2 regions of the Azospirillum sp. UFLA03-27 genome follow, and region 2 is predicted to be linked to the other one. Evidence: riboswitches for the same ligand, from Rfam matches in the RefSeq annotation. Region 2 holds a riboswitch; the other holds the start of a gene.
The links. Region 2 has a riboswitch for thiamine pyrophosphate ahead of thiO (glycine oxidase ThiO). Riboswitches for the same ligand answer to the same signal wherever they lie in the genome.

Region 1 (3,184 bases), on a different contig from region 2:
GGCGTGGGCGGCGATCTTGTAGGTGACCACACCCACCTTCACGTCGTCGCGGTCCGGCAGCCCCAAATGCTCCTTCGGCGTGACGTAGCAGAGCATCGCCGTGCCAAACCAGCCGATCATGGCGGCACCGATGGCGCTGGTGATGTGGTCGTAGCCCGGCGCGATGTCGGTGGTCAGCGGCCCGAGCGTGTAGAAGGGCGCCTCGCCGCACAGCGCAAGCTGCTTGTCGACGTTGGCCTTGATCTTGTGCATGGGCACATGGCCCGGCCCCTCGATCATCACCTGCACGTCGTGCTTCCACGCGATCTTGGTCAGCTCGCCCAATGTCTCCAGCTCGGCGAACTGGGCGGCGTCGTTGGCGTCGGCGATGGAGCCGGGGCGCAGACCGTCACCCAGCGAGAAGGCGACGTCGTACGCCTTCATGATCTCGCAGATCTCCTCGAACCGCTCGTAGAGGAAGCTCTCGCGGTGATGCGACAGGCACCATTTCGCCATGATCGAGCCGCCGCGCGACACGATGCCGGTGGTGCGCTTCGCGGTCAGCGGGATGTGCGCCAGACGGATGCCGGCGTGGATGGTGAAATAGTCCACCCCCTGCTCCGCCTGCTCGATCAGCGTGTCGCGGAAGATCTCCCAGGTCAGGTCCTCGGCCTTGCCGCCGACCTTCTCCAGCGCCTGATAGATCGGCACGGTGCCGATGGGGACCGGGCTGTTGCGCAGAATCCATTCACGGGTGGTGTGGATGTTGCGGCCGGTGGACAGGTCCATGACGGTGTCAGCACCCCAGCGGATCGACCAGACCATCTTGTCGACCTCCTCCCCCACCGAGGACGCGACGGCGGAATTGCCGATGTTCGCGTTGATCTTGGTGAGGAAGTTGCGGCCGATGATCATCGGCTCCGATTCGGGGTGGTTGATGTTGGACGGGATGATCGCCCGCCCGCGCGCCACCTCGTCGCGGACAAACTCCGGGGTCACATGGTCGGGGATCGAGGCGCCGAAGTCGTCACCGTCCCGCGCCGCCGCCTCGGCCAGCCGCTGGCGGCCCAGATTCTCGCGGACGGCGATGTACTCCATCTCCGGCGTGACGATGCCGGCGCGGGCGTAGGCCATCTGCGTGACCGCCCGGCCCGGCTTGCCGCGCAGCGGACGGCGCCCGGCGCGGTCGAAGACGGGCACGGCGCGCGTCTCGCCGACGCGCAGCCCGTCGTCTTCCGGACGGACCTCGCGGCCCTCATAGGCCTCGACGTCGCCGCGGGCCTCGATCCAGGAGCGGCGCAGCTCCGCCAGGCCGCGGCGGATGTCGGTCTGCACGGCGGGATCGCTGTAAGGGCCTGAGGTGTCGTAGACGCGCACCGGCGGCTCGCCACCGCCGACATGGATGTCGCGCATCGCCACGCGCAGGTCGGGGAAGCGCTCCCCGGCCACATGGACCTTGCTGGACGACGGCAGCGGGCCGGTCGTCACCGAGAAATGGTCCGACGGCGCGGCGTCTTTCGAAGCAGGGGGAAGAGAGTCGGGCATCTGCTATGGATCTCCATCGCACATAGGATCGTTGGAGACCCGGGTGTGACGGAGTGGCAGAACGGACGACCGGAGCGGTCCCCATGGAGGGGTGCGCGATGGGGGTGCGCGTGACCGTGGCCCGTTTGTTCCTGTCCCTACGCCGGTACGACCCGGATCAGGTTCAAAGGGTTCGGCGCCTTACGGCATCATCTCAGCCCCGTGCTATGGGGCTCCCCTTGGAACGTCGCCATGCTGAACGATCCGCCCCACCCACGTCAATGCGATTCACGGCGCGATTCACGGCGAATCCCACCCAATCAATGCAATTGGCGCGGTTCTGGTATCCATTATCTGGTATACAAAATCCTATTGCTCAGCCTGAGCCGGGCCGCTATGCTGCATCACAACAACAAAAAGCAACGCCCCCTCCCGAGTGCCCGGAGCCCGTCCCATGCTCGAATCCCAGATGATCGCCTTCGTCGCCCTGGTCGGCCTGATGGGCCACGGCCTGACCCTGCTGATGCGGGAGGATGACGAGTGGACTTCCGATCCGCAGGACGAGCAGCCGGACGGCCTCTGGTCGTCAGAGCGCTTCAACCAGTCCGGCGAGGGCCACAACCGTCCTTTCTTCCTGGAATGAAAAAGGCCGCCGCGCGGGGTGTGCGCGGCGGCCTTCATCGGAGGACCGTAACCGGAAGTGTGCGGGCCGATCAGTGGCCGGGCTGCACCGCCAGCCCACCCGCACCCTGCTGAGCGGCAAGTTCGGCGTTTCGGGCATGGTGTTTGCGCAGCATTGGCCGCAGGACCGCGATGGCGCAGAAGGCCGCGATGAGGTCCATGGTGGCACAGATGTAGAGCACGGTCGCCCAGGTGCCGGTGGCTTCCATCAGCAGGTTGCCCAGCGGGACCAGCAGCGCCGCAACGCCCTTGGCGCAGTACAGGACGCCGTAGATCTTTGCAGCATGCTTGGTGCCGAAGGTGTCCGCCGAGGTGGCGCTGAACAGGCTGTACACTTCGCCCCAGGCCAGGAACACCAGCCCCGACAGGATCAGGAACATGATCGGGTCGTGGCCGAAGCGGCTGAGCATCAGGATGCCGAGGCCTTCGAAGGTGAAGGCAATGAACATCGTCGCTTCACGGCCGATGTGGTCGGAGACGAAGCCGAACAGCGGACGGGAGATGCCGTTCATCACGCGGTCGAGCATCAGCGCGAAGGGCAGTGCCGCCATGGTGATGCCGAACAGGCTGATCGGGGCTTCCTTCACGCCCAGATCGTGTGCGATCACGCCGAGCTGGGCCACCGCCATCAGACCGCCCGACACGGTGCAGATGAACATGAGCATCATGACCCAGAAGACCGGCGTCTGCAGCGCTTCCTTGAGCGTGTAGTCGCGGCGGGACTGCAGGACCTTGGTCGAGGCCTTCACCTGATCCTTCTGCGGGGCGCGCAGGAAGTAGGCGGCGATGAGGATGATCGTGCCCTGCAGCAGGCCGAACCAGAAGAAGGTCGCCTGGTAGCCCGAGGAGTGGATCATGTTGGCGATCGGCAGGATGGTCACGGCCGAGCCGGCACCGTAGCCGCCCGCGGTCAGGCCGACGGCGAGGCCGCGCTTGTCCGGGAACCACTTGAGGGCGCTGTTGACGCAGGTGGCGTAGACGCAGCCGACGCCGATGCCGC
Region 2 (3,184 bases):
CTGGTTCGGATAACCGGCGGTGCCGAGAAACAGGCGCGAGCGGAACTCACGGCCCGCTATGGTGAGCGTGTCGTTCATGGGTGTTTCCTTGGATGTCGGCCCCGCGCTCCGGCGGGTGAGAAGTTCAGCCGCCTTGGACGGGGCGGATGATCTCCAGGGCATCGCCCGCGGACAAGGGTGTCTCGTCCCAGCGGCGGGACGGCAGGACGGCGCCGTTGAGGGCGACCGCGACCCCGCGCGTGCCCGCGGCAATTCCCCGCCCGGCCAGCAGGGCGGCGACGGTGGGGGCGGCGAGGTCCTCCTCCCGCCCGTTCACGCGGATGCGGGCGCTCATGCCGCGGCCCCCTTCGGCTGGGCGAAACGGTCGAGCGCGAAGGGGCGGATCACCGGATCGGCCTCTCCGGTCAGGACCAGCCGCGCCACCGAATCCGCGGTGACCGGGGTCAGCAGGATGCCGTTGCGGTGGTGCCCGGTGGCGTAGACCAGCCCCTCCACCTCCGAGAGGCCGAGGATCGGGGCGTCGTCGCGGGTGCCGGGACGGAATCCGGCCCATGCCTCCTCGATGGGCAGCTCGGCGATGCCCGGCAGGGCGCGCCACGCCCCTTCCAGCAGGGCGAACTGGCCCCCGGCGGTCAGCCGGTCGTCGAATCCGCGCTCCTCCGTCGTGGCGCCGACGAGCAGCCGCCCGTCCAGCCGCGGGATCAGGTAGGTGCCGGGGGTCCACACCACATGGCGCAGCAGCGGCAGGCGGGGGTCCATGCGCAAACAGAGCATCTGGCCCTTCACCGGACGCACCGGCGGACGCACCGCCGGGGACAGGCTGTCGATCCAACCCGACCACGCCCCGGCGGCCAGAACCACCCGGTCGGCCTCGAAAAGCCGGTTGCCAACCTGGACGCCGACGGCACGGCCGCCGCGGATCTCGATGCGGGACACCTCGGCGTACTCGTGCACCACGGCGCCGGCCCGCAGGGCGGCAGCGTGCAGGGCGGTGGCAACCTTGCGGTTGTCGACTTGATGGTCGCCGGCGCAGAACAGCGCGCCGGCCACGCCCGGCTGGAGATAGGGTTCGCGCCGACGCACCTCCGCCCCGCTCAGCCATTCCACGGGCAGGCCGAGCTTGGTCTGGAAGTCGTGCAGGAACCGCACCTTGGCGGCGTCGTCGGCGTTCAGCGCGATGACCATCGTGCCTTCGCCGCGCAGGTCCACCGCCATGCCGGAGGCGGCCTCCAACTCCGCCGCGAAGGCGGGCCACAGGTCCTGGGAGGCGCGGGTCAGCGGCAGAAGGCTCTCTTCGCCGGGTTCGGTCTCCACGCAGGCGGCGAGCATCCCGCCCGCGGCGTGGCTGGCGCCCCGGCCGGCAGCGCCACGGTCGAAGACCTCAACCCGGCAGCCGGCGACGGCCAGCCTCCAGGCGATGGAGAGGCCGACCACCCCGGCGCCGATCACGGCGACGGTGGGTTTCGCGGAATCAGAATGAAATAAGGGCGCGGATACCATGCGGCGGCTCCCTTCGCTGGCATTATCCAGACAGGTTCGATGGGTGTGATCTCAGCCGCACGAGCGCATCCCGCACGGCACCCCAGCCAATGCCCGGATCATCCGGAAGAGGACCGCCTTTGGCAAGCCCCTTTTCGTTGGTCACAACAACAAAAGCGACGCCAGCCCCAAGAAGGACAGGAACCCGATGACGTCGGTCATGGTGGTCAGGAAGACCGAACTCGCCACCGCCGGATCGACGCCCAGCCGGTCCAGTCCGATGGGAATCAGCACCCCGCACAGGCCGGCGACGAACAGGTTGATGACCATGGCACAGCCGATGACCAAGCCGATCATCGGCTCGAACCACGTCGCGGCGATGGCCCCGACCAGCGTGGCGAAGACGGCGCCGTTGAGCAGCCCAACGAGCACCTCCTTACCCACCACGCGGGGGGCGTTGGAGGACGACAGCTCGCGTGTCGCCAGGGCGCGCACCGCCACGGTCAGGGTCTGGGTCCCGGCGTTGCCGCCCATTGAGGCGGTGATCGGCATCAGCACGGCCAGCGCCACGATCTGTTCGATGGTCGCCTCGAACAGCGAGATGACGCCCGCCGCCGCGAAGGCGGTAAACAGATTCACGCCCAGCCAGGAAATGCGCGAGCGCGAGGTTTCCAGAACCGAGCGGTAGATGGAGGTGTCGCCGACGCCGCCCAGCTTGCCGATGTCGTCCTCGGCCTCCTCGTCGATGATGTGGACCACGTCGTCGACGGTGATGACGCCGATCAGCCGCCCACCGGCGTCCACCACGGGGGCGGAGACCAGGGCGTATTGGCGGAACAGGTTCGCCACCTCCTCCTGGTCCATAGTGGCGGGGATGGTGTCCACCTCCTCCGTCACCAGATCGGCGATGCGGACCGACCGCTTCTGGCGCAGCAGGCGCGACAGCGGCACCGCACCGACCACCCGGTGCATCGGATCGACGACGAAGATGTCGTAGAAGTCCTCCGGCAGCTCGTCGGTGGCGGCGCGGACGTAATCGATGGTCTTGCCCACCGTCCAGAACTGCGGCACCGCCACCAGATCGCGCTGCATCAGGCGGCCGGCGGTGTACTCGTCGTAGGTCAGGTTCTCCTGGACCAGCGCCCGGTCGGCGGCCGGCAGATTCTCCAGAACCTCGCGCCGGGTGTCCTCGTCCAGATCCTCGATGACGTCGACGGCGTCGTCGGTGTCCAGCTCCGCGACGGCGGCGGCCAGCTCCTTCGGCTCGAACAGCTCGACGATCTCCTCGCGGAGATCGGGGTTGAGGTAGCTCAGCACCTCGCCGTCGAAGTCGGGGCGCAGGACGCCGATCAGCGCCTCCCGGTCGTCGTGGCCGAGTTGCTCGATCAGGTCGGCGATGTCGGCGGGGTGAAGCTTGTCCACCTCCGCGCGCAGATCGTCGCGCCGTCCGGCGTGCAGCCGCTCGACGATCTCCTCCACGAACTCCGGCTCAACACCATAGGCGCGCTCCTCCTCGCCGTCCTCGCGGGGCGGGTCGGGGCGTTCGGCCGGGTGCGGCACATCGTCCTGGATACGATCCGGTTCCTGGCGGTCGGTGTGCATGGCGGCACCCTCCCTTCACGATGGCAATGCGGCGTGACGGCATGGTCCTGCGATCGGCCGACCATGGCGCACCGGCGTTTGCGGGTTGGTGGGGAGCCCTCGC

Region 1: linked by a shared signal. The riboswitch ahead of thiC (phosphomethylpyrimidine synthase ThiC) and the one ahead of thiO (glycine oxidase ThiO) in region 2 are both predicted to bind thiamine pyrophosphate.

Annotation. Positions count from the first base shown of each region.
Region 1 is NZ_JAUQTX010000039.1:174-3,357, reverse strand. Features, by position in the region: gene thiC (phosphomethylpyrimidine synthase ThiC) at 1-1,524, opposite strand, end outside; TPP riboswitch at 1,641-1,753, opposite strand; gene Q4I23_RS08665 (hypothetical protein) at 1,958-2,146, shown strand; partial or broken gene oxlT (oxalate/formate MFS antiporter) at 2,217-3,184, opposite strand, start outside.
Region 2 is NZ_JAUQTX010000015.1:3,566-6,749, forward strand. Features, by position in the region: gene Q4I23_RS03990 (thiazole synthase) at 1-78, opposite strand, end outside; gene thiS (sulfur carrier protein ThiS) at 125-334, opposite strand; gene thiO (glycine oxidase ThiO) at 331-1,500, opposite strand; TPP riboswitch at 1,492-1,595, opposite strand; gene mgtE (magnesium transporter) at 1,642-3,081, opposite strand.